Regions from separate parts of the Vagococcus entomophilus genome, predicted to be linked through region 1. Evidence: predicted binding sites of a transcription regulator. Region 1 holds the regulator's gene; each other region holds the start of a gene.
The links. The regulator NrdR, encoded in region 1, represses ribonucleotide reductase genes. The targets are predictions, from matches to a motif close to ACACNATATATNGTGT.

Region 1 (3,288 bases):
GGGTCATTCAATTGGTACTTCTTTTTTTCTTGCACAAATTCGTATAGTTTGGCATAGCTTTTTTGAATATCTTCGTCTGTTACTTGTTCTCGATGTGCTTCAATAAACATGCGAACGTCCCGATCATCTAGCACTTTTTGCATTAAAGCCGAATACCTTTCATCCAATCTTTTAGACTCTAAAACCTTTGACAGTTCTTCTCCAACATCTTCCATTACTTATCACCTCTTTCTTGTGGCTTAATTTTGTTCATTCTCTCTTTAAAATAAGCAAGCTGCTCTGCAGACATTGGTGTTTCTTCTATGTTTTGCTCCTGTGTCGCCCAGTCAGGCAACGTTTCTTTTCGCGTAGAAGCTGCATTTGTATATTTTTTCTGATACGTACTTTGTTTTGGATTTTTTGCTTTTTCTTTCGAAACATTCACCATTTCTTTGACCTTTTTCATTGAAGCTTCTGGAGAGTACACACTGGCTTGTGACCAACTATTTGCAATCGCATCCGCATATTTTTGATTGAAAGTTGGATTATTTTGTACCACTAAAACATAGTGAATCAAAACATTAATGACGGAATCCGGTAGTCCTGAATATTTTTTGATATTTTCAACTGCCCACCGCTCGTCCTGGGTGACATACCCACCTTTTTGTTTCTTGATTGAGGTTAAAAATAACATAGGAGCAATAGTCTCACTAGAAACAATGACTTCGATTTCTTGATTAGAAAATCCTTCTAATTTCAAGCTATTTTTCCGGTAAGTGCCTTGCTCATTGCTTTCTATATGGGGATTCTCGCTCACATAATTTTTCTTTTGTTTTTCTTTTTTATGATATTTGATATAAATAGATTGCCTTAATGTTTTTTCATTAATTTTTTGCGTAAAAGAATCCGCAGCATCTTCAACAAATTGTTGCATTTCTAATTCGTTAATTCCATATAAATGGTGATACATCAAAATTGATTTTTTTAGCCTTTCTTCCAAATCCTGTTTATCAATAAAGCCTCCATTGATTAAGCTTAAAAAGAATGCCCAATCAAATGTTTCCTCGGAGTCAAGCGCTAGTTTGGAAGGTGTCACAGGTGGAAACAGTTGATTTGCTTTGGACAACTCTTTTTCATAAGCTTTCATCTTTTCAGGCCTAAACGAATAAACATCTACAAACTTATGTGTTAGGTCTTCAAAATCCGTCTGCTCAAACTGTGGTTGTTTAAAACGATTTATCAGACGCTTAAATCTCTCTTGACCAATTATTTCAAGCAAAGAAAGACTCAGTACTTCATCTCTAAAAAAAGCCTCTGGTGCCATTGGTTTTTGTAACTCGTATACGAATTCTCGCTCTTCATTTTTCTTTTTTCCAAAAGTTTTTAGCAAGCCGATTCCTTCTAGTTTCAGCCTTGCTTGATAAAACTGAGGAATCCCTATATCCATTCGATTTAGAATCTCAGCATGCAGAAAAAGATCACTTTCGAATAGTTCTGCCGGGATTTCGGTTCGAAAGGTCATCCACAAACTAAATGCTTGTGCCCCAATAATGGGTTGATACAAAAAGGCAATAGTCTCTTGGAAAGTAGGATCTATTCTGGTCGATGTTCGCACCACTAAACTATCTTTTGGACGAACTTGTTGCCATACTTGTTCCAAACTTATTGCCTCCTTTTTTATTTTTCTTTACTATTTTCTTCATCTTTTTTGACAATTTCTTGAAGTTCTTTGAGGAAGACTCCCATATCCTTAAATTGACGATAGACACTTGCAAAACGAATATATGCAATCTCATCCAAATTGACAAGATACTGCATAACATACTCTCCAATAAGCGTTGTGGATACCTCATTTTCCCCTAAAGAGCGGACTTTATTTTCAACGTGATCTACAATTTGTTCAATCTGCTCCATCGCAACCGGTCTTTTTTCCGCTGAACGGATCAAACCACGCAATATTTTATCACGACTAAATTCTTCACGATCCCCATTTTTCTTCACAACTAGTAGTGGAGCAGCCTCTATCCTTTCGAATGTAGTGAATCTAAATCCACATTTTTCACATTCCCGTCTTCTTCGAATAGCTCTACCATCATCAGCTGGACGACTATCCACAACTTTTGAGCCATTATATTGGCATTTAGGACAATGCATCGAATTCCTCCCTCTAGTTATCATTTGTACGCGATTTCTAAACTAATTAACTTCTCTTTGATATTATAACATGAAATCCCTTTGGCGTCACCGTTTACCCTGATGTCACTTATTCTTTAAATGCGTAAAAAAAGATTTTGCTACAAAAATAAATTTCATTATTTTATTTATCTGCTATTAAGCTATGTGAGATGATCCCAGCCTACTCTATAACTTCCTTTCCTCCCACAAAAATAAAAGCTAGATGCAAAGCTCAATGAGTTTTGTATCTAGCTTTCGGGCGCTTGATTTTAGAGTCACGCCATGATTCTTTAAATTCAGTCGTTTACACTATTTAGTTTTTCATATACTTTTCGTAGATTCGGCGTTGTTTCGTTATTCGGAGTATTCCCCTGCCACCATGCTTGTACAAAAGCAACCGACTCACTGGTAATGGCTTCTGCTTTTGTGATTAAATTAAGACCGCCATATTTCAATCGTAATGGCAGATTAATCTTTTCAAAAATAGGTGTACTTTCTTTACTGGGTTCCAATTTTTTCAAATAATAATAGTACCCATCTTCACCTTTTAGCCAATCAGAATGAATCACCGCTATTTCTTCAAGAGATAGAGATTCAGTAATAGATTGTGCATCTAGAAAAACTGGATGAACAAGCAATCTTACAAACTCATTAGTTTCTCCACTATTTTTAGTGCTAATTCTTCTTGGAATATCTTTATTTACTTCTAGCTCGGACACTTTATCCCCTAAATCAAGAAGCGTAACCTGAAGATTTCCAAGAGAAACTAGTCCATTGCGCTTGACAGTATCTTTTAAAATTGCACCAGTATCCTCTAAATTTCTACTAAAAAAAATGATAAATAGCGAAAGTAAAAGCAGAAGTAACGATAGTTTCTTTTTCATTTCACTCCTCCGCATCTAGTAGTTTTTCTGAGAGCATTTTATATACTGGGCTAGTCTGTTGCTTATTCCAAATCGTTAAAGTTTCTTTTACAGCCATACTTGCTTCTGCATTGATATTGACTGTATAAAAAGAACCCTTCATCTTATTAGGCAATAGTTTTTTGATAGAAATATTGTCTAACAAAATAGAACTAGCTTTATTTTTGTACAATACTTCAGAGTAATAAAAATAGCCAATTTTTTTCCCACC
Region 2 (3,288 bases), on a different contig from region 1:
GACCACACCTAGATTCATACGGCCAACATTCACTTCTTCGCCTGCTTCATTTTTCCAACCTTGCAAGAAAGAGCGACATCCCATCGGAACTTTAAAACTCCCAGTAATTTCAACAAGTTTATCGTAATTTAAAATATCTGGATACATTCTTTTTGTTGCACATTCTAAAGCCAGTTTTTTGATATCGTAATTAGGATCTTCTGGTGCAAGATTGACACCTTTTTTCAAAGTAAAAATCAATTTTGGAAAAATAGCTGTTCGTTTTTCACTACCTAATCCTTGAATTCTAATTTGTAGGATTGCTTTTTGAATTTCTCGTTCAAACCAATCTTCTCCTAAACCAAATCCAAGAGAGGTAAAGGGAGTTTGTCCATTTGAAGTAAACAATGTGTTAATCTCATACTCTAAGCTTTGCATTGCATCATAGATATCTTTTTGAGTTTTTGCTTTAGCAAACTCATCATGTTTTTTAGTATCTTCAATCCAGTTTTTGGCATCTTTTAAGTGTTTTTCATAATTTAATTTAGCAAAAGGCGCCAGTAACTCGTCGACCCGATCAGCCGAACATCCCCCGTATTGACTTGACGCTACATTGGCAATAATTTGTGAAATTTGAGCAGTAGCAGTCTGAATCGACTTGGGTGGTTCAACTTCTGCATTTCCAATATTAAAGCCGTTATTTAGCATTCTTTTAAAGTCAATCAGACAGCAATTGGTCATCGGTGTATAGGGGTGATAATCCAAATCATGGTAATGAATATCGCCTTTTTGATGGGCATTGGCTACATGTGGTGGAAGTAATTTCAGACCAATTGATTTTCCGACAATCCCTGCTGTCAGGTCTCGTTGTGTATTGAAAACGTCGCTATCTTTGTTCGCATTTTCATTTACTACTGCTTGATCTTTGTCCATCAGCTTTCCAATCGTAACATTGATATCCGTTGCTTCACTACGTGCAAAATCACGTTGTGTTCGATACTTTATATATTCTTGTGCCAGAGCATGTTCTTTTTGTTCCAGTAAAATATGTTCCACCACATTTTGAATCTCATAAATTTTGATGTCTTCGTGAAAGCGGTGCTCAATCTCATTCGATATTTTTTTCACAATCGATTGAATGTGCTCACTCGTCGCTAATTCTGAAGATAATTGAATCGTTTCGGCCGCTTTAAACAAAGCTGCATAGATTTTTTGTGCATCAAAGTTTACTTTGCGTCCATCTCTTTTGATTACTTTCAATGTGTGTAAAGGTGAATTGGCTTGTATGATAAAGTCAACTTTTGGTTCAGTTTTTAACATAGATGTCCTCTCCTTTTGTTTCTACCTATTCATTCTAATAGATAAACTTATTTTTTTCAACTATATATTGTGTTAGATAACATACAAAACGAATATACATCACTATATATAGTGTATATTTTTTAACCTTTTTCCTATTCTATCACGTTTTTCTTTTGTGATTTTTTGTATATTCTGTATGAAATATCAAAAAAAAAATAAAGTCTTTTCAAAAGACTTTATTTTTCAACTCGTTCTCCAATCACAATAATACGGTAATGTTTAGAATCAACGTAAGGACAAGTCAACAGTGTCACCAAATCACGATTGGGCTGAATATTTAAATATTCCACCTCGGTCACCTTAATTTTCCGCTTGTCCACTACTTTGTAGGTCAACTTACCAACTGGAGAATGAATATAAAAATAATCTTGTGGCTCCAATTCATGTATTCGTGAAAATAATTCTTTATTAGCATATCCAGTATGACCAGCTAAAACAGCATGTGTGCCTTTGCCACCAATTGGATAAGAGGTGCCTTCAATTTGGGCTGCCCCTTTCATCAGATGCTTCTCAGAAGCCCCTAAGTAGATTGGCAAATTCATCTTAATTGCAGGAATTTCAATACTTGCAAAAATCGTATCGCTACTATCACTCCCATCAACTGTCGTAAAAGGATCATCAATTCTAGCAGTAGCACTTTGCAATTGTTTATTGTATTGCTGATATTCTTGAACTTTTTTTGCACTTGGCGCTTTTTTTTGTAAAAAGTTCGCTACTACTTGATTCATTTTATATTGATCATAATACTTTGCAAGTGGAGGAAAAAGTAAGCACAATAAACCGATGCCAAACAATAAGTAGACTATTTTTCTCTTCATTGTCCTACTCCTTTACTTTGCGTTTCCGACGTTTCCACCCTAATAATAAAAATAAAACTAGCAGCACTATGATCACACCGAGGAATACATAAACTCCTTGCCAAATTGGATTTTGTTTTGTTTTTGTCAATTGTTTCTTTTCCGCTTTTGTAGGATGATACGCTACTCTATGACCTCTTACCAATAATCGATGTGAGTTGATCATATACGGGTCACATGTTACAAGCGTGACATAGTCTTTCTGATTATCTATAGCAAGCGCGTCTGTTTCATCTGGCAAAACAACAAGTATTTGATCCACTTCATAAGCTAATGTATTATCTAACGTATGAATGTAAAATTTATCCCCTATTTTTAGTTTATTCAAATAGCGAAACATCGTTGCAGAAGGCAAGCCCCGATGTCCGGTAAGTACTGCATGTGTCCCAACACCCCCAACTGGCAGTGAGGAATTAGGTAAGTGCCCTACTCCCTTTGATAAAACCACATCATCAGAACCATGAAAAATAGGCAATTCAACCTCAATTTTTGGAATCGTAATGTATCCCATTGCCGACCCTGCATTTAAAATACTTCCATAGCTCGCAATTTTATCAGCTTGTTTTTTCTTACCAAATGGATCTGAAACTGGAGCCGCTTGTTCTGTTAGTTTTTTATTATATGCTTGTGCTTCCTCTTTTTTCTTGCTGAGTGCTTTTTTATCCAAATCCTTCACTTGCTTCTGATAGCTTTCCACCACATTATAATGGACAATATTGTTCAGATAGTTCGTGACAATTGGAAATAAAAAAATACCTAAACCTAAAATAAACAGTCCGCTAATACAAATCTTTTTCCACATATTCTCATCCTTATTTTGATAAAAAAGCTGGGAAGTACTTCATACCTTCCCAACCTCTTTATTTCTATCTTTTAGCTTAAATTAAGCATTTTTCTTTTTATCTTTAACTAGTACCCATAGTGCCACGCCCATTAAAGAAACACCCAGAACAGTGAAAAGAATCGTTCCGATTCCACCAGTTTGTGGAATTTGTCCTTTTGGTACATTGGCTACATTAATAGTTTGTGAAACTTTCTCACTATCGTTAACAGTAAATTCAATTGGTTTTGCAAGTAAATTATATCCTTT
Region 3 (3,288 bases), on a different contig from region 1:
CTTTTGCAATCGCATGACTTTCCACTAAAGTCCAGTAATTTAATAGCATGAAGTAGATATCTGTAAAGTCCAAGGATTCTTCTGAACCATATTCCATTTGATTTTTAGCAAAGAATGTATGTAAGCCCATCGCTCCAAGACCGATTGTATGGTTGAGACGATTGCCGTTTTGAATTGAAGGAACGACTTCAATTTCAGAAGCATCGGTGACGAAAGTTAATGCACGAGTCATTGTGCGGACTGATTTACCAAAGTCAGGGCTGCTCATTAAATTGACAATATTCGTTGAACCAAGGTTGCAACTAATATCGGTACCTAGGACTTCATATTCTTGCCGATTGTTGATTAACGAGGGCTCTTGTATTTGCAAAATTTCGGAGCAAAGATTGCTCATAATGATTTTTCCGTCCACAGGATTTTGTCGATTGGCGCTATCAATATTGATAATATACGGGTACCCAGACTCTTGTTGTAATTTACTAATCTCATTTTCAAGTTCACGTGCATTGATTTTGACTTTACGAATGTTAGGGTTTTGAACCAGACGATCGTACTCTTTTGTAATATCAAGATATGAAAACGGAATACCGTATTCTCGTTCCACACTGTAAGGGCTAAAGAGATACATTTCTTCATTTTTACGAGTTAATTCATAAAACTTATCTGGAATAACAACGCCTAATGAGAGTGTTTTTACGCGAATTTTCTCATCTGCATTTTCTTTTTTAGCAGATAAGAAGGCTAAAATATCTGGATGGAAAACATTCAGATAAACCACACCAGCTCCTTGGCGCTGCCCTAGTTGATTACTGTAGCTAAAGCTATCTTCAAAAAGCTTCATGACTGGAACGACACCACTTGCTGCACCATCAAAGCCTTTGATAGGAGCTCCAGCTTCTCTTAGGTTAGCAAGAGAAATTCCAACACCGCCGCCAATACGCGATAATTGAAGGGCGCTATTGATTGAGCGGCCGATACTATTCATGTCATCTGTTACTTGTAGTAAGAAACAAGAAACTAACTCACCACGACGTTTTCTACCAGCATTTAAAAAGGAAGGAGTCGCAGGTTGATAACGTTGATGAATCATTTCGTCTGCTAGTGCTAGGGCTAATTCCTCATTTCCATCTGCAAAGTAAAGCGCATTGAACGCCACACGGTCTTCATAGCTTTCCAAATACTTCGTGCCTTCATTGTTTTTTAAGGCATATTGGTTATAAAATTTATATGCAGCCATAAAAGACTTAAACTCAAAATGTTGTTCATCTAAAAATTGATACAAAGAAGCAATGAATGTCATAGAATATTTGCTTAAAAATTCTTCTTCTAAGAAATCATGCTGGATTAAATAATTTATTTTTTCTTCAATAGAAGGAAATGTTTTAGTGTTTGGAACCACATTCTCTTTGAAAAAAGCTGCTAAGGCTTCTTTATCTTTTTGAAGTGGAATTTGGTCATCGATGGGACGATTGATCTCGTTATTTAGCTTAAAATAGCTAACATCTGTCAGGTCTTTTAACGTCAATTTCACTCACTACTTTCTTAAATTTTTTTACATCTTCTATTGTACCACTAAACTCGAAAGAATAGAGTAACGGCACGCCATATTTTTTTGCTAGATTTTTAGCCGTATAGACAAAAAGAGGACCAAAGTTCAAGTTTCCTGATCCAGCAATTCCGATTAAAAATTTTTGATTTTGCTTATAATCAACAAAATCGTCCACTACTTCTGTGACATCTTCATCATAAGTAGGGACGACTAAAATAAACGGTTCAGTTATTTCGTGAAAAGGATTGTCAGGAAGAATTTCCATGCTGGAAAATTCTGTTTTACTGACAAAGCGTCTAGTTTGTCCGGTGAGAGAAAAAAAGACAAGCTTCATATTAAACTGCCAAAGTACGTAATTGATCGGGTCTAAATCCAACAATTGTCATCTGTGTTTCTTTTGCTGTAACAATCGGAACACTTCTAAATCCTTGTTCTTTTAACCAATCAATATATTGTGGTTCATTATCGATATTTTTTTCTTCGAATGCGACATTTTTGTCTGCTAAAAAGCGTTTGGTCATTTTGCATTGTGGGCAATTGTTTTTTGTATATAAAGTAATAGTTTGCATGATTTTGTCCTCCTAAACTTTCATCTCTTGTAGTTAATAGTATATACGTTGTACTGGAAAAGTCAATATCAAAACACTATATATTGTGATATATATACTTGGTAGGTACTACGAATTGTAGGTGAGGCCTTTGGATAAGAGACAAGGCAAGCTTTCATTTCGTATTTTCAAAATCAAAAATAACAGTTGCAGTTTTTTGTGTGCAGCATGTATTTTTAAATCTTGTAGTGCATCAAGAGGAAGAGACAGACAAAAAAATACCACAATAAGTAGCACAACATATAGTAGAAGAAAGACAGCTAAACAATGAGCATATTTTGAAAACTTCATTGACTTCTTATAAAAGTAGGCGTAAATTATATAGTGAGAACGATTATCATTTATGGATTGTGCTAATTGACAAATGAGGTGATGGATTGATTCCACTAAATCAAACGGAAACTGGGAAAGCATATTTTTTTGCAGGGGTAAGAGATAAAAGTATTTCTGAAAAACATTTGGCTAATTTGGGGCTTGTGAAAGGTGCCAAAGTTCAAATATCTTCGGGGAATAGTCGTGATAGTTACATTATTCAGGTACATCAAGCACGTTTAGCCATTACGAAAGAGCTGAGTGAGCAATTATTTTTTGAAGAAAATTATGAAAACAAGCAGGAAAATTATTTATCATTAGATCAATTGAAAATTGGTTCGCATGCAGAGGTTACGAAAGTACTTGGAAGAGGCGCAGTAAAAAGACGTTTGATGGACATGGGGGTAACCAGAGGGGTTTCCTTATTTATTAGAAATGTAGCACCTCTAGGGGATCCAATCGATATTAAGCTTCGGGGTTACGAACTTAGCCTAAGAAAAGATGAAGCCAAGTGTATCTTGGTAAGAGAATTGGAAGGGTAAGCAGAATGGAAAATGTAACAATTGCCTTAACTGGAAATCCAAATAGCGGAAAAACAAGCGTCTTTAATGAGTTGACAGGAGCCAATCAGTATGTGGGAAATTGGCCGGGGGTTACGGTAGAAAAAAAAGAAGGACGATTAAAAAAAGAAAAAGCTGTTTTTATCCAAGATTTACCAGGAATCTATTCTTTATCACCGTATTCACCAGAAGAAGTAGTGACGCGAGAATACTTGTTAAATGATTCACCAGATGCCATTTTAAATGTGGTGGATGCTAC

Region 2: a site for NrdR is predicted at 1,357-1,372, ahead of nrdD (anaerobic ribonucleoside-triphosphate reductase). Genes of this name have one in related genera too.
Region 3: a site for NrdR is predicted at 2,192-2,207, ahead of nrdH (glutaredoxin-like protein NrdH). Genes of this name have one in related genera too.

The regions. Positions count from the first base shown of each region.
Region 1 covers NZ_NGJZ01000001.1:837,832-841,119, forward strand. Annotated here, with positions in the region: gene dnaI (primosomal protein DnaI) at 1-215, opposite strand, end outside; gene CBF30_RS03885 (replication initiation and membrane attachment family protein) at 215-1,639, opposite strand; gene nrdR (transcriptional regulator NrdR) at 1,657-2,133, opposite strand; gene CBF30_RS03895 (hypothetical protein) at 2,451-3,038, opposite strand; gene CBF30_RS03900 (hypothetical protein) at 3,040-3,288, opposite strand, start outside.
Region 2 covers NZ_NGJZ01000003.1:152,973-156,260, forward strand. Annotated here, with positions in the region: gene nrdD (anaerobic ribonucleoside-triphosphate reductase) at 1-1,299, opposite strand, end outside; gene CBF30_RS09710 (class C sortase) at 1,518-2,159, opposite strand; gene CBF30_RS09715 (class C sortase) at 2,164-3,000, opposite strand; gene CBF30_RS09720 (SpaH/EbpB family LPXTG-anchored major pilin) at 3,082-3,288, opposite strand, start outside.
Region 3 covers NZ_NGJZ01000003.1:126,819-130,106, reverse strand. Annotated here, with positions in the region: gene nrdE (class 1b ribonucleoside-diphosphate reductase subunit alpha) at 1-1,525, opposite strand, end outside; gene nrdI (class Ib ribonucleoside-diphosphate reductase assembly flavoprotein NrdI) at 1,497-1,883, opposite strand; gene nrdH (glutaredoxin-like protein NrdH) at 1,885-2,118, opposite strand; gene CBF30_RS09575 (FeoA family protein) at 2,535-3,011, shown strand; gene feoB (ferrous iron transport protein B) at 3,017-3,288, shown strand, end outside.